DNA from 4 places in the Rhizobium sp. BK112 genome. Region 1 is predicted to be linked to each of the others. Evidence: predicted binding sites of a transcription regulator. Region 1 holds the regulator's gene; each other region holds the start of a gene.
What was found. Region 1 encodes LexA, which represses DNA repair genes until DNA is damaged. Its sites were predicted from a motif close to TGTTCNNNNTGTGTTCNG; they were not measured.
Positions count from the first base shown of each region.

Region 2: a site for LexA is predicted at 1,741-1,758, ahead of FHT75_RS02105 (putative DNA modification/repair radical SAM protein). Genes of this name have one in related genera too.
Region 3: a site for LexA is predicted at 899-916, ahead of FHT75_RS14255 (2'-5' RNA ligase family protein). Genes of this name have one in related genera too.
Region 4: a site for LexA is predicted at 2,462-2,479, ahead of recA (recombinase RecA). Genes of this name have one in related genera too.

Region 1 is NZ_JACHYZ010000005.1:181,139-185,253, reverse strand. Features, by position in the region: gene FHT75_RS16285 (ComEC/Rec2 family competence protein) at 1-1,413, shown strand, start outside; gene lexA (transcriptional repressor LexA) at 1,394-2,113, opposite strand; gene FHT75_RS16275 (VOC family protein) at 2,311-3,207, shown strand; gene kdsA (3-deoxy-8-phosphooctulonate synthase) at 3,204-4,049, shown strand.
Region 2 is NZ_JACHYZ010000001.1:447,490-451,604, forward strand. Features, by position in the region: gene FHT75_RS02095 (glycosyltransferase family 4 protein) at 1-989, opposite strand, end outside; gene greA (transcription elongation factor GreA) at 1,017-1,493, opposite strand; gene FHT75_RS02105 (putative DNA modification/repair radical SAM protein) at 1,764-2,996, shown strand; partial or broken gene FHT75_RS02110 (UdgX family uracil-DNA binding protein) at 2,996-4,115, shown strand, end outside.
Region 3 is NZ_JACHYZ010000004.1:321,916-326,030, reverse strand. Features, by position in the region: gene FHT75_RS14260 (succinylglutamate desuccinylase/aspartoacylase family protein) at 1-116, opposite strand, end outside; gene FHT75_RS14255 (2'-5' RNA ligase family protein) at 204-821, opposite strand; gene FHT75_RS14250 (methylated-DNA--[protein]-cysteine S-methyltransferase) at 1,071-1,634, shown strand; gene FHT75_RS14245 (SDR family oxidoreductase) at 1,722-2,456, opposite strand; gene FHT75_RS14240 (oxidoreductase) at 2,493-3,344, opposite strand; gene FHT75_RS14235 (Atu4866 domain-containing protein) at 3,404-3,778, opposite strand; gene FHT75_RS14230 (LysR family transcriptional regulator) at 3,885-4,115, shown strand, end outside.
Region 4 is NZ_JACHYZ010000009.1:252,990-257,104, reverse strand. Features, by position in the region: gene alaS (alanine--tRNA ligase) at 1-1,098, opposite strand, end outside; gene recA (recombinase RecA) at 1,253-2,347, opposite strand; gene FHT75_RS24110 (carbohydrate kinase family protein) at 2,577-3,521, shown strand; gene FHT75_RS24105 (pseudouridine-5'-phosphate glycosidase) at 3,610-4,115, shown strand, end outside.

The sequences.
Region 1 (4,115 bases):
CTGCTCAGCCTCTTTCCCGGCGTCGCCCAGGCCTATCCGACGAAGAAGATCGCCGCCGCCGGCGCGCTCATCGCCGTCACGGCCTATTTCCTGATCTCCGGCTTCGCGGTCTCGGCCGAACGCGCCTTCATCATGATGGCCATCATGCTGATTGCCGTCTTCTTTGACCGGCCGTCGATCAGCCTGCGCAATGTCGCTCTCTCCGCGCTCGTCATCCTCGTCATTTCGCCCTCCGAAGTCCTGGGGCCGAGCTTCCAGATGTCCTTTGCCGCAACCTTGGCGCTCGTGTCGGGCTATCAGCTGTGGAAGGATCGGCGCGTCCGCGAGAATGCCTTCCTGAAGCTGCCGATCGTCAGGCCTTTCGTCGCGGTTGCGGGGTTCTTCGGCGGTGTCTTCCTGACCTCGCTGATCGGCGGTTTCTCCACCGCACTGTTTTCGATCGAGCATTTTCATCGCCTGACCGCCTACGGCCTGCCGGCAAACCTCGCGACGATGCCGATCATCTCCTTCATCATCATGCCGGCCGGGTTGCTGGCGATGCTGCTCATGCCTTTCGGTCTGGACGTTTTGCCTTGGAAGATTGTCGGATTCGGCCTCGATCTGGTGATCGCCGTCGCCAAGACCGTGTCCGGCTGGGGTGGCGACATCGGCATCGGCCGCTTGCCCGCCTGGTATTTCGCGGTCGCCGTGGCAGGCTTCCTGCTGCTGACGCTGCTCCGCACTCGGCTGCGCCATATGGGCACGTCGATCATGTCAGTCGCAACGCTCATCCTGCTGCTTCTGCCGGTTCCCCGGCCGCCGGATCTGGTGATTTCGGAAGATGGCAGTCTCGTCGCGGTCGTCGAGGCGGCGGCAATGGCCTCCAACCGTGAAAACCCGCCGGATTTCATCTTCGACCAATGGCAGCGCGCGCTGGTCCTGCCGGCGCATGACCCGCCGAAGATGCTGGATGGTCCTGCTGTCCCGCCAGCGGGAGAGGACCGCCGCGTCAAGCTCTCCCGCGATCAGCAGAACGAAGCGAGGGCGGCGATGCGGGCGGCTGCAGCCGGCGGTGACGCAAACCGCTTTTCCTGCGTCAAGAAGGCCTGGTGCATATCAAGGCTTGGCAACGGTCATGTGGTCGCCGTCATCGACAACGCCGCCTATCTCGCTCCGGCCTGCGATGCGGCCGATATCGTGGTAACGTCGGTCCGCCTGCGTTTCAACAGCTGCCGCTCAGGCGCGACGCTCTTCACCGGCGAGACGTTGCGCCGGACCGGTTCCGTCGAGCTGCGGTTCGCGGAGGCCGGCATGGAGGTCACAACCGCATTCGATGATCTGTGGCGGCCATGGATCCGCCATCGCGCCTATGACTGGCGCAGCAACAGCTTTGTCGAAACCGGCCTGCAGGGTGTCAGTGATAGCGGCGAATAAGGCCGACGAGTTTGCCCTGCACCTTGACGCGGTCTGGCCCGAAGATCCGGGTCTCGTAAGCCGGGTTGGCCGCTTCCAGCGCGATCGAGGCGCCCTTGCGGCGGAAGCGTTTGAGCGTCGCTTCTTCGTCGTCGACGAGAGCAACGACGATGTCGCCAGGGCTTGCGGTGCTGCCATTGCGGATGATCACGGTGTCGCCGTCGAAAATGCCGGCGTCGATCATCGAATCACCCTTGACCTCCAGCGCGTAGTGTTCACCGGAGCCGAGCATATCGGCCGGAACGACGATGTCGTGGGTGTTGTTCTGGATTGCCGAGATCGGAACGCCGGCGGCGATCCGGCCCATGACCGGCACGGAGACTGAGTTGCCATTGTCGGCGACGGGTTTTGCAGGAGCGGGAGTGGCGACCGGCTGGGGCTTGCCCAGGCTGCCCTCAATGACGCTCGGCGAAAAGCCGCGCCGGGGCTGGATGCTGGGGCTATAGGCCTCCGGAAGCTTGATGACCTCGAGTGCGCGGGCCCGGTTCGGTAGGCGGCGAATGAAGCCACGCTCCTCGAGCGCAGTAATCAGCCGGTGAATCCCGGACTTCGAAGCGAGATCCAGGGCGTCCTTCATTTCGTCGAAAGACGGCGGAACGCCGGATTCCTTCATGCGCTCATGAATGAAGAGGAGAAGCTCCTGTTGTTTGCGCGTGAGCATCGACGTTGTGACCCCGTGATTGAAACAAATCCAGAACAGACACTATATGTTCCATATGTGTTCCGCAAGTAGCTAAATTTCCGTAAAACTTGGCGCCAACTCGTTGAGATTTTTATTTTCATTCGCCGGATTGGCCGACAAGTCTTGCCTTGCGCGGCACTGTCGCACATCTCTGCCGTGTGAGGAGAGGGGATACCATGAACGAGCATTCCGCCAAACCACGCCCGCTGGATCATGTCGTGCTGCCGGTCGTCAATATCGATCTGGCGCGCGAGAGGCTCGGCAAGCTGGGCTTTACCGTTGCCGCCGATGCGCGTCATCCCTTCGGAACGGAGAATGCCTGCGTCTTTTTTGCCGATAAGACCTATCTGGAGCCGCTCGGGATTGCGAGCGTTAGGGAAAGTGAAGCATCGGCGCGGCAAGGCAATGTCTTCACCGCCCGCAACCGCGCCTTCCGATTCCGCTGCGGCGAGGAAGGGCTTTCGGCGGTGGCCTTCGGCAGCGAGGATGCCGATATCGATCATCGGAATTTCGTCGGCGACGGAGCGAGCGCCGGCGAGATGCTGGCGTTCAGCCGGCCGATGACGATGCCGGATGGTTCTGAGAGCATTGCCGGCTTCAGGCTGGCCTTTGCCGGCGACCTGCGCGCGCCCGATCTCTTTCTCTTCACCGTCGAGCGCGTCAATCCGCTGCCGGCCGACCGCGGCGCGCTGGAGGCGCATGCCAATGGCGTCACCGGCATTGCCGAGGTGGTGCTTTGCGCGCCCGATGCGGCTGCCTTCGCCGCCTTCGTCAGTCTTGCCAGCGCGCAATCGGCAGTCGAGAACACCGGTTTCGGCGTCAAGATCGCGGCGTCGAATGTGAAAATCAGCCTGATGACGCCGGAGGGTTTGGAGGCCTATTTCGAGGTCGCCGTCCCATCCGCCGACCGCGGCCTGCGCGGCCGGGCGATTCTCTTCGCTGTCGCCGATCTTGCCGTGACAGAAGCGCATTTGGCTGCTAACGGGGTGACATATACGCGCATGAACAATCGCATTCTGGTGAAGCCCGCGCCCGGGCAGGGCACGCTTTTCGCCTTCGAGGAAACACGATGAGCACAGATACGAATTCCCAAGTCAAGATCGGCGAGGGCCAGGGCCAGGTCACCTTTTCCAACACCGGCCGCCTGTCGCTGATTGCCGGCCCTTGCCAGATGGAGAGCCGCGACCACGCCTTCATGGTGGCCGGCACGCTGAAGGAGCTTTGCGGAAAGCTCGGCATCGGCCTCGTATACAAGAGCTCCTTCGACAAGGCGAACCGCACTTCGCTTTCGGCCGAACGCGGCATCGGCATTGAAAAGGGCATGGAGATCTTTGCCGACCTCAAGAAGGAATTCGGCTTTCCCGTCCTGACCGACGTTCATACCGCCGAACAATGCGCCGAGGTGGCAAAGACCGTCGATGTCCTGCAGATCCCGGCCTTCCTTTGCCGCCAGACCGATCTTCTCATCGCCGCCGCCAAGACCGGCCGCGTCGTCAATGTCAAGAAGGGCCAGTTCCTCGCTCCCTGGGATATGAAAAACGTCCTGAAGAAGCTCAACGCCAGCGGCAATCCGAACGTGCTGCTGTGCGAGCGCGGCGCCTCCTTTGGCTACAACACGCTGGTTTCCGACATGCGTTCGCTGCCGATCATGGCGTCGATGGGTGCTCCCGTTGTTTTCGACGCCACCCATTCCGTGGCGCAGCCGGGCGGGCAGGGCGATTCCTCGGGCGGCCAGCGGGAATTCGTGGAAACGCTGGCGCGCGCAGCGGTGGCGACCGGCATTGCCGGCGTCTTCCTCGAAACCCATCAGGACCCCGACAATGCGCCTTCCGACGGACCGAACATGGTCTATCTCAAGGACATGCCGCGGCTCCTCGAAAAGCTGCTTGCCTTCGATGCGGTCGCCAAGGCCTGATTACCCAGCTTGACGTTCAACAGTCTGACACGATCGCGCTATAAGCATGTCGCGCAAAACCAAAGA
Region 2 (4,115 bases), on a different contig from region 1:
AAATTCGCCCTGACATGCCGCAGCGCATTTTCGCCATGCGCAATCGCCAAGGCGGGATCGGTGATATAGGGCGCGATTGCCCGCGTCAGCGCCTCGCCATCGCCGGCGGCAACGACCGAACCCGTCTCGCCCTCAACGATGAGCTCGGCGTAGGCGCCCGCATCCGATGCCACCACCGCGGTGCGCGAAGCCATGGCTTCAAGCGGCGTCAGGCCGAAGCCCTCGTTGCGGGAGGGCGCGACGTAAAGCGTCAGGCGGCGATACCAGATCTTGATATCGGGCACTTCGCCGAGAAAGAGGATACGGTCGCTAAGCCCGGCGGCGGCGACATCGGCCTTGAGCTTGTCACCGAATGCCGCATGCTCCGCCGTCACGCGGCCGGAGACGATCGCTGTCCATTCCGGATTCTGCGGCAGCAGTTCGATCATCGCTTTGACGAAAAGATCGGTGCCCTTCTGGTGGCGCACGCGGCCGAAACAGCCGATAAGATGGCGTCCGGGCAGGCCGGTGGCGGCGATGCCGTCCTCTGCCGTTTCCGGCGGATGAAAGAGGGCAAGGTCGACGCCGTGCTGGATGACCGTGTGCGGCACCTCGAGGAACGAGCCGGAACGGTCGCTGGTCGCGATGACGGCGTCCATGCGGCGGATCAGCCATTTCGTATAGGCGGTGTGGCGGCGTTGGGCAGCCGAGGTGAAGAGCAGCTTCAGCGGCATGCGCATGAGATGGCGAAGCAGGATGCCGACGGCCATCTCGTTGTTGCGGCGCGCGTGCCAGACACGCTGGCGCCGGCGTGCCGGCGGGCGCCAGAGGCCAAGAAGCTGGCGCCACCTCAGTTTCGGCAGGCCTTCCGGCAGGCCGGGGCCAAGGGTTGCGATCTTTATGCCGAGCCGGATCTGGCAGGGAATGAGCTGAACAATGGTCGACGTGACGCCGGAGAGCCGGCGCTTGAAATTGGGCGCGATGATCTCGACGTCACGCATATCGGGCAAGGGATAGGTCTCGCGGCTGGCGGGCGATCAGCCCCAGGAAACCTGGAGGATTTCGTAGGCCTTGGAGCCGCCCGGCGCATTGACCTCGATGGAGTCGCCGACTTCCTTGCCGATCAGCGCACGGGCGATCGGCGAAGAGATGGAGATGCGGCCGGCCTTGACGTCGGCTTCCTGGTCGCCAACGATCTGATAAGTCTTTTCTTCCTCGGTGTCCTCGTCGACGAGCTTCACCTTGGCGCCGAACTTGATCTTGTCGCCCGACATCTTCGTGAGGTCGATGACCTCGGCACGCGCCGTCAGGTCTTCCAGTTCGCTGATGCGGCCTTCATTATGGCTCTGGGCTTCCTTGGCGGCGTGATATTCGGCGTTTTCGGAAAGGTCGCCATGAGCACGGGCTTCGGCGATCGCCTCGATGATTCGGGGGCGCTCCTCCTGCTGACGCCAGCGCAGCTCTTCCTGCAGCTTGACGAAACCACCCTGTGTCATCGGTACCTTTTCAACCATTTTTCTGTCCTTCACTCCTTGTATCCGCTCGTCCGTGCTTTTCGAGCAATCAGCCGCAGACACAAAAGAAAACAGGTCCCGAAGGGGAGCTTCGGAACCGTGCCACAATCCTAGTTACGTGCTTATAGCAGATCGCCAAGGCCGATTTCCAGAAAATTCGCATAAACGAAACGCAACCCACCGCGGCATCCGGTGGCGCGCCTGAAAAATGGGCAAAGGTGACGTCGCTCCCATTGACTTTGCATATAAGAACATATAGTGAACATACTAATGAAGAAGTCGCTAACAGAACGCTTGGCCATCCTTTCCGATGCTGCGAAATATGACGCTTCCTGCGCTTCCAGCGGCACGGTGAAACGTGATTCTCACGCAAGCGGCGGCCTCGGTTCGACCGAGGGATCCGGCATTTGTCATGCCTATGCGCCGGATGGACGGTGCATTTCGCTGCTGAAAATACTGCTGACCAATTTCTGCATCTACGACTGCGCCTATTGCGTCAATCGCTCGTCGAGCAATGTCGAACGGGCGCGCTTTACGCCTGAAGAGGTCATCTGGCTGACACTGGAATTCTATCGCCGCAATTATATCGAGGGCCTGTTTCTTTCTTCCGGCATCATTCGTTCGTCCGATTACACGATGGAACAGATGGTTCGCGTCGTCCGCGAACTGCGTGTGACGCATAATTTTCGCGGCTATATCCATCTGAAGTCGATCCCTGAAGCATCACCGCATCTGATCGAGGAGGCGGGGCTTCATGCCGACAGGTTGTCCCTCAATATCGAGTTGCCAACGGATAGCGGCATTACCCGTTTCGCGCCGGAAAAGAAGCCCGCCAATATAAGGCGATCGATGGGGGATCTGAGGCTGAAGATCGAGGCCGCCGGCGAGCCGACGCTGCGGACGAAGAAGCGTCAGCGTTTTGTGCCGGCCGGTCAGAGCACGCAGATGATCGTCGGCGCCGATGGCGCCAACGACGCGACGATCCTTGCCACCAGCGGCCGGCTTTACAGCAGCTATGGCCTGAAGCGCGTCTATTATTCCGCCTTCAGCCCGATCCCGGATTCGTCGAAAAACCTGCCGCTGATCAAGCCGCCGCTGATGCGTGAACACCGGCTTTATCAGGCCGACTGGCTCTACCGATTCTACGGTTTCGGCATCGATGAGATCACCGCGAACCAGGCGGGAGGCATGCTCGATCTCACCCTCGACCCGAAACTTGCCTGGGCGCTCGCCAACAGGGCCGAATTTCCTGTCGATATCAACAAAGCCGAGCGCGAGCGGTTGCTGCGCGTGCCCGGTCTCGGCACCAAGACCGTCAAAGCGATCGTTTGGGCTCGCCGTTTTCGCCGCCTGCGGATCGACGATCTCCAGCGGCTCGGCATTTCGATCAAGAAGGTCCAGTCCTTTATTTCAGCGGAAGGCTGGTCGCCGCGCCGTCTGATCGACCGCCCCGACCTTCGCGCCATGTTCGAGCCGCAACCTGAACAATTGTCGTTGCTGTGATGCGCCGGGTCGTGCTGGCAGGACGCGGGGATCTTGCCGAATGGCGTGATGCCGCGCGGGCCTTTGCTGCCGCCGGCATATCGCCTGAAGAGATCGATTGGCGCGAAAAAGATGAAGAGGCCGATCTCGCTTTTCAGCGCGACGCCATGCCGCCGGCGCCGATCATGGCACGCAAGCCGATGACGGTGCCGACCGCCTTCATCGATCTTGCCGAGACCGTTCTCTGCCATTCCGATCCGGTGCGGTTTTCCCTGCTTTACCGGTTGCTCTGGCGGCTGCAGCTGGACCGGCAGCTGCTCGAAGTGGCCTCCGACGAGGACGTTGTCCGTGCCAGGCTGATGGCGAAAAACGTTCGACGCGACGCGCACAAGATGACGGCTTTCGTCCGCTTCAAGGAAGTGGGTGCGGTATCGGCAGACCGTCGGAAATTCCTCGCCTGGTTCGAGCCGGACCACCATATCGTCAGGCGCACAGCGCCCTTCTTCCAACGACGCTTCACCGACATGGACTGGCTGATCGCCACGCCCAAAGGGTCAGCCGCCTGGGACGGCGAGCGGCTGATGCTAAACGACGCGCCGTGTGAAAAGCCCAATCTCACCGATGCCACCGATGAACTATGGCGCACCTATTACGCCAGTATCTTCAACCCAGCGCGATTGAAGCTGAAGGCGATGCAGTCGGAGATGCCGAAAAAATACTGGAAGAACCTGCCGGAAGCCGATCTCATCCCCGGGCTGATCGCCTCGGCGGAGAGGAAGGTGCGGGCCATGGCCGCACGGGAGGCGACGCAGTCACTGCCCTTCCACGATCGCTTGCAGGAGGCCGCGCGCAATATTCCTGTCGTGCCCGAAGCGCCGGCGGGCACGCTGGAAGCGCTGCGCGCGGACGCTGCCGTCTGTACCCGCTGTCCGCTGCATGCGACGGCGACGCAAACCGTATTCGGGAGGGGCCACGCGATGCCGAGGTGATGTTCGTCGGCGAGCAGCCAGGCGACCAGGAGGATATATCAGGGCGTCCCTTCGTCGGTCCGGCCGGCCGGCTGCTGGATCAGGTGATCGCAGAAGCGGGCATCGACCGCTCGCGGCTCTATGTCACCAATGCCGTCAAGCATTTCAAATA
Region 3 (4,115 bases), on a different contig from region 1:
GCCGCCTGGATATAGGTCTTGGGCGCCTCCGGATCGTGGCCCGTAAAGCGCAGCACCGGCAGCCGCCACTCCGTTCCCGGCGTATCGCCCGGGATGATGATCTCTGAAATGTCCATGCCGCTTTCGCTCCCGTTTGCGTCAATGCCGGAACAGGCCTTCAGAGCTTTATGCGCGGAAATCAGGCAAGCGCAAGCCGCGATCCATCATTGCCCGCAGCCGAGCAGCGGCCAGCGATCGATGACCCGATGTTCGGTCTTTCCGAGAACACTGTGGACGAGCAGGAATTCGGCGGCCGTCCATGAAACCGGTCTGTCGAGGCTTGTCGGCGGCACGGCCTTGCGGTCGTAGAGCAGCGTCATATGTGGCGTGAAATGCCGGCTTATATTGTGCCGCAATCCGGCATTGTGCATGCCGACACCGAGTTGGACATGCAGCCGTGTGAGCGGCTTTCGTCCGCCTTCACCGCAAAGCACGAGTGGCCGCGCCTTGCCCTCCCGCTTGAAACTCATGATCCTGTCGAAGGTGATCGTGATCGGTGCGCTCTCCACCGTCGCGCCGGCCTGGCGCGCCGCAAAGACCGCGTCCTCCGGTAATTCTTCATAGTCATCGATGCCGATGATCGTCACGTGCAGCGTCGTCAGGCGTGGTCTTGCGGAAAGAGAGAAAGCTTTGCCATGGTCATCGGCGATCGCGGCCGCCTGCCGTTCGACGGCATCGGGAGGGCAGAGAGCGAAGAAAAGCCGGTGTCTGCCGGTGTAACTTTCGTTCGGCCGCTCGCGACGATTCTTGTCACACTCGAAATCGAGGGAAATCTGGTTCATAGGCCCTCACGGTCGTCATGACCTGACGCGTCGTTTCCAAAACGCGACGGAGGATATTCTCAACAGGACCGCACCTCAAGAACAAAAAGAGAACACAATGTCCCGATATGCTTGGCGTTAAATTCATCCGAACCCTTGCCCGGCGCCGGATGAAGTGGACTTTCGAAAAGCCCGGTACGCGCAAGAAACGGGTTGAAACAGCGGCCGTCTCATACGATTTTGAAGGCAATCGAACATGCGGAGGCTGTCATGGCTGAGACAACGCACCACTATCTCATCTTCGAAACCGCGGGCGGTTTCTGCGGCATCGCCTGGAGCGATGCCGGCATCACCCGTTTCCAACTGCCGACCAAATCAGCGGAAGCGACCGAACGGCTGCTGCTGCGCCGCCTACCGGATGCCGAACCCGGCGCGCCGACGCCAGCTGTGCTAGAGACGGTTGCCGCCGTGAAGCGCTATTTCCAGGGCGAGGAGACGGATTTTTCCGGAGTCGAACTCGATCTTGCCGGCCAGGATGCCTTCTTCCGGGATATTTATGCGGCGGCACGGCGTGTCGGCTGGGGCCGCACGACCACTTACGGCGCGCTGGCGAAGGAGCTTGGCGCCGGGCCCGAGGCCGCCCGCGACGTCGGCCAGGCGATGGCGAAAAACCCGGTCGCTCTGATCATCCCCTGTCACCGGGTGCTTGCGGCCGGCGGCAAGATCGGCGGCTTCTCCGCGCCCGGCGGTTCGACATCGAAGGCCCGCATGCTGGAACTCGAAGGCGTCAATCTCGCACCGCCGCCGCCCGCCCAGCAGTCCCTGGGTTTTTAGGCGGCGGAGGCTTTTCGTTTCCGCAATTCCGGACGCGAAACCGCGCTACACTTTTGCGGGAATTGCTTTGGCAGCAATCTCAGCCGCTCAATGCGGGCTGGCTGTCGGCCGGATGATGATCTCGCTGACATCGACGTCATCAGGCTGGCTGACGGCGTAGAGGATCGAATTGGCGATCGCCTCGGGGCTGATCGTGATCGCCCTGAAAGCCTTCATCGCATCCCGCGCGGTCGGATCGGTGATCGTCTCGGCCAGTTCCGATGTCGTTGTGCCGGGAGAGATGACGGTCACCCGGATGCGGTCGGTCTCCTGTCGCAATCCGTCCGAGATCGCCCGCACCGCGAATTTCGTCGCGCAATAGACGGCAGCCGTCGGAGAGACGCTGTGGCCGCCGATCGAAGACAGGTTGATGATCTGCCCCGACCCCTGCGCTTTCATGATCGGAAGCGCTGCGGCAATGCCGTAGAGAACGCCCTTGATGTTGACGTCGACCATCCGGTCCCATTCGTCGACCTTGAGGGCATCGAGCGGCGAGAGCGGCATGACGCCGGCATTGTTGACGATCACGTCCAGCCGTCCGAATTCGGATCTGGCAAAGCCTGCGAAGGCTTCCACCTGCGAGCGGTCGGTGACGTCAAGCTGTCGCAGGCGCACCGTCCCGCCCTTTGCGGCGATGTCGTCGGCAAGTTCCTTCAGCCGATCGGTGCGACGTGCGCCGATCACGATATGCGCGCCGGCCGCAGCCAGCACCCTGGCCGTAGCCTCTCCGATGCCGCTGCTGGCCCCGGTGATGGCAATGACTTTTCCTTTGATATCAGACATTTCAAGCTCCATTGCAGGTTGAGGTTTTCGTGGCGGTCAGCTTGGGAAATCGGCGCTGAGCGTCGTCTCCGCCCAGGTGTCGAAATTTGCGCGCAGCGCATCGAGCCGTTCGCGGGCGATTTTCAGGGCGGGTGCACCGAGCAGGAGGCGAAGCGGCGGCTCGTCCGCCTCGAATGCCGATAGGATTGCCGTTGCGGCTCGGGTGGGATCACCCGGCTGCTTGCCGGAGACCGAACGGGTGGCCTGGCGCCGCTTGCCTGCGGTCTCGGCGTAATCGTCGATGATCGTGGCGGATTCGACCATCGACCGGCCGGCCCAATCCGTTCGGAAGGCGCCGGGTTCGAGGATCGTCACATCGATGCCAAGCGGGTTGACCTCATGCGAAAGCGATTCCGACAGGGCTTCGACCGCAAACTTGGTGGCGTGGTAGTAGCCGGTCGCCGCAAACGCGACGAGCCCGCCAAGCGAGGAGACATTGAAGATATGCCCTTGCCGGCGTGCACGCATGCCCGGCAGAACCTGCTTGGTGACATCGATCAATCCGAAGACATTGGTTTCGAACTGGGCGCGTATTTCGGCATCCTCGCCCTCTTCGATCGCCGAGAGGTAGCCGTAGCCGGCATTGTTGACCAGGACGTCGATCGCCCCGAAATGCGTTTCGGCGTTACGAACCGCGCCGGCGACGGAGTTGCTGTCCGTCACATCGAGGGCAAGGGCAAGCGCACGGTCCCCGTATTCTGTCGTGAGATCTGCCAGGGTCTCGGGTCTGCGCGCCGTCATGGCGGCGCGCCAGCCTCGGGCGAGGACGGCTTCGGCGAGTGCCCGGCCGAGGCCGGACGATGCGCCTGTTATGAACCAGATGGGTGTTGGGGAAGACATGATCGTCATCCTTTCCGGCCTGTAAATGCGGCCTTACTCCTTGTGATGTTTCCTTGTCAGACGGCGCGTCATTTGCGGCGAAGCACCATGCCGGCGTGATGGAGGGTATTGCCGTCCACGAAATCGCCGTCGGCCGTAAAGCCCGTGTCATCCCAGTATTCGATGTGCCTTCCGGTGACTTCGTAACGTCCTCGGTAGGCGCTTTCACGGTTTCCGCGGGCTTCGTCGTAACGGCCATTGGGCAGAAGTTCGTGGCGGATACGGCCGTCATCCGTCACCCACATGCCGACATAGGGATGCTGCTGCATTCTGTTCTCGCTTGTTTGTTGCTGCTGAGGGGCTCGGTCATTCACGGCATCGGCGGCAGACGAACCGATCGCCGTGCCGGCTAAGGTGGTTGCGGCGAAAAAATGCAGAACAGGACTGTTGGAAATGTTGCGCATCGATTTTCCTCTCGAAACCTCCGTTGACCTCGACTTGAAAGATAGCGTGGCCATCCGCGGTGATTAAGTTGCCAATCCAGGATGCCTTGGTTAGATATGCTAACCAATGGCCGATGATCTCGAAGGCATTTCAGTCTTTCTTGCGGTGGCGGAGGCGCGGAACTTCCGGCTCGCCGGCGAGCGGCTTGGCGTCACCCGCTCCGCCGTCAGCCAGGCCCTGCAGCGCCTGGAGGATCGGGTCGGCGTTGCCCTGGTCCAGCGCACGACGCGCAGCGTCAGCCTGACGGAGGCCGGCGAGGTGTTTTTCGACGCGGTTCGTCCATCGGTCCGCCAGGTC
Region 4 (4,115 bases), on a different contig from region 1:
CGACAGGCCACGTTCGAGCGTCTTGCGGAAGCGGTTTTCCTCGAGCTTCAGCGTTTCCGAGATCAGCGCCTCGGCGCGCACCAGCTCCGGATAGGCGCGGCCCATCTGCTGCACCAGCGTCGGCAGCAGCTTGTACATCAGCGGCTCCTTGGCGCCGAGCAACTGCGCATGGCGCATGGCGCGGCGCATGATGCGGCGCAGGACATAACCGCGGCCCTCATTCGACGGCAACACACCGTCGGCGATCAGGAAGGCCGAGGAGCGCAGGTGGTCGGCGATGACGCGGTGGCTGGCGCTGCCTTCCGCCTTGACGCCCATCGTATCCTCGATGGCGCCGATCAGTGTCCGGAAGAGATCGGTGTCGAACACGCTCTGAACGCCCTGCAGAATGCAGGCCATGCGCTCCAGACCCATGCCGGTGTCGATCGACGGACGCGGCAGCGGGTTGCGAACGCCGGGCTCCGTCTGTTCGAACTGCATGAAGACCAGGTTCCAGAATTCCAGGAACCGGTCGCCATCTTCCTCCGGCGAGCCCGGAGGTCCGCCCCAGACGTTCTCGCCCTGGTCGATGAAGATTTCCGAGCACGGACCGCAGGGGCCGGTATCGCCCATCTGCCAGAAATTGTCGGAGGTCGGAATGCGGATGATCTTGTCGTCGGAGAAACCGGCGATCTTCTTCCACAGCGTCGCTGCCTCTTCGTCTTCGGAATAGACGGTTACCAGCAGGCGATGCTTCGGCAGATCAAAACCTTCGGTCACGAGCTTCCAGGCAAGCTCGATCGCATTCTCCTTGAAATAGTCGCCGAAGGAGAAGTTGCCGAGCATTTCGAAGAAGGTCAGGTGACGCGCGGTATAGCCGACATTGTCGAGGTCGTTGTGCTTGCCGCCGGCGCGCACGCACTTCTGCGAGGTCGTCGCCGTCGAATAAGGACGCTTTTCCAGGCCGGTGAAGACATTCTTGAACTGCACCATGCCGGCATTGGTGAACATCAACGTCGGGTCGTTGCGCGGGACGAGCGGGCTCGACGGAACAATCTCATGGCCGTTCTTCTTGAAATAGTCGAGGAAGGTCGACCGGATATCGTTCACGCCGCTCATGCTATGCCCTTCAATGCTGCCGGAGGCAGGTAAATACAAATCCATCGGCTTTTAACGTTCGCCTCCGCCACTGTCCAGCAGACAAACAAAACCGGCCGCATTCTCATCAGGAATGCGGCCGGCTGGAACTGACTGATGAGTTCAAGCGCGAAAATTACATTTCCGCAGTGGCATCGCCATCGCCGTCATCGGGATCCGGTCCGCCGTTCTGCAGGAAGCGGTCGGCGATCAGGCCGGCATTCTGGCGCAGCGACAACTCGATCTCGCGGGCGAGATCCGGATTGTCGCGCAGGAAGGTCTTGGCGTTTTCACGACCCTGGCCGAGACGCTGGCTGTTATAGGAGAACCAGGCGCCCGATTTCTCGACGATGCCGGCCTTGACGCCGAGATCAACCAACTCGCCGGTCTTGGAAACACCCTCGCCATACATGATGTCGAACTCGACCTGCTTGAAGGGTGGCGCCATCTTGTTCTTGACGACCTTGACGCGTGTCTGGTTGCCGATCACCTCTTCGCGCTCCTTGACCGCGCCGATGCGGCGGATGTCGAGGCGCACGGAGGCATAAAATTTCAACGCATTGCCGCCCGTCGTCGTTTCCGGCGAACCGAACATGACGCCGATCTTCATGCGGATCTGGTTGATGAAGATCACCATGGTGTTCGACTTCGAGATCGAAGCGGTTAGCTTGCGCAGCGCCTGGCTCATCAGGCGCGCCTGCAGGCCGGGAAGGCTGTCGCCCATCTCGCCTTCGATTTCGGCGCGTGGTGTCAGTGCGGCGACCGAGTCGACGACGAGGACGTCGACGGCGCCGGAGCGCACCAGCGTATCGGTGATTTCAAGCGCCTGCTCGCCGGTATCGGGCTGCGAGATCAGAAGGTTCTGCAGATCGACGCCAAGCTTGCGGGCATAGACAGGATCGAGCGCATGCTCGGCATCGACGAAGGCGCAGATACCGCCCTTTTTCTGCGCTTCGGCAATGGTCTGCAGCGCAAGCGTCGTTTTACCGGAGCTTTCCGGCCCGTAAATTTCGATGATGCGGCCCCTCGGCAGGCCGCCGACGCCAAGTGCGATATCGAGGCCAAGCGAGCCGGTCGAGATCGTCTCGATCTCGACAACGTTCTCGTTGGAGCCGAGTTTCATAATCGAGCCCTTGCCGAACGACCGCTCTATCTGTGAGAGTGCCGCTTCAAGCGCCTTGCTTTTGTCCACCGATTTGTCCTCTACCAGCCGCAATGAATTCTGAGACATCCGATCCACCTTTAGGTTATTGAAGCCGCCCAAGCAATGTCGAGTTTGTACCCTATTTGTTCCACTCTCGCAATAGGCGATCAAACAATTGAAAGAAAAAGGTAAAACGGCCCGTGTTCTGTATTTGTTTTATCGATGAAAAGCAACGACTTAGATGTAAAGTGCCGGCACCCGCGCACAAAAACCCATCCCATCGATTCGCACGTCGGGCATCTGGAGAGTGCCTGAAATGAAAAGAAAGATTCTCGTTCTCGGCGGTGCCCATATCGATCGGCGCGGCCGCATCTCCGGCGAGACAGCGCCTGGCGCCAGCAATCCCGGCACCTGGTTCGAGGAGCCCGGCGGCGGCGGCTTCAATGCGGCGCGCAATCTCGCAAGGCTCGGTTTTCAGGTGACGATGATCTCGCCGCGCGGCGGCGATCCCAACGGCGAACTGGTCGGCGAAGCCGCCGATTTCGCCGGCATCGACGACCGGCCTTTCGTCTTCCTCGACCGCAAGACGCCGAGCTACACGGCGATCATCGAGAAGGACGGCAATCTGGTGATCGCCCTGGCCGACATGGATCTCTACCGCTTCTTCGTGCCGCGGCGTCTATCCATCCGCTGGGTGCGGGAAGCTTTCGACGCCCATGATTTCATCCTCTTCGATGCCAACCTGCCGGAAGAGACGATCGCCGCGATCGTCGCCAAGGCGCATTCCCTGGCCAAGCCCGTCGCGGCGATCGCCATCTCGCCGGCCAAGGTCGTCAGGCTGAAACCCTGCATCGGAGATATCGACTACCTGTTCCTGAACGAGGCCGAGGCCGCCGCCCTGACCGGTGAGCAGCCGGAAGACGCCGCCGGCTGGCCACCATTGCTGAACGAGATCGGCATCAGGAATGCCGTCGTCACTCGCGGCCGGCGCGAACTCGTCGCGCTTTGCGGGCACCGCGCCGTGACGCTGCAGCCGCCGATCGCCGACACCGTCGCCGATGTCACGGGTGCCGGCGATTCTCTTGCGGCCGGCACGCTCGCCGCCTTGATGCTCGGCCTGCCGCTCGAGGAAGCCGTCCGCCACGGCACCGCGGCCGCCACGCTGACCGTGCAGTCGCGGCACGCCGTCAACGAAAATCTGACGCCGGATCTTTTGAATGAGGCGCTTGCCCTTGTTCCCAAGATCAGAATTCTGCATTGAAGCGACTAATTAAAGAGTTGAGCATGATGCCGTCCGAAAACCGCCCACACTTTTCGGCATTATGTTCTGTCGATCATAGGACAAGACCATGACCAAGCCCATCTCCCCTCTTCTGCCGATCGCCTATTCGAAGGAGGTTGCCAGCGCCAAGCAGCGCGGCGCGCCGCTGGTGGCGCTGGAATCGACGATCATCACCCACGGCATGCCCTATCCCGGCAATATTGAGATGGCCCGCAGCGTCGAGACGATCATCCGTGAACAGGGAGCGGTGCCGGCAACGATCGCCGTCATTCATGGCACGTTGCATATCGGTCTTGAAGCCGCGGAATTGGAACAGCTCGCCAAGGCGACCGAGGTGATGAAGGTGTCGCGCGCCGATCTCGCCTTCGCGATCGCCGAGCGCCGCACCGGCGCCACCACGGTCGCGGCGACGATGATTGCGGCAGCGCGCGCCGGCATCCGCGTCTTTGCCACAGGCGGCATCGGCGGCGTACATCGCGGCGCCGAGGAAAGCTTCGATATATCAGCCGACCTCGAGGAGCTCGCCCGAACCGGCGTCATCGTCGTCTGCGCCGGCGCCAAGGCGATTCTCGA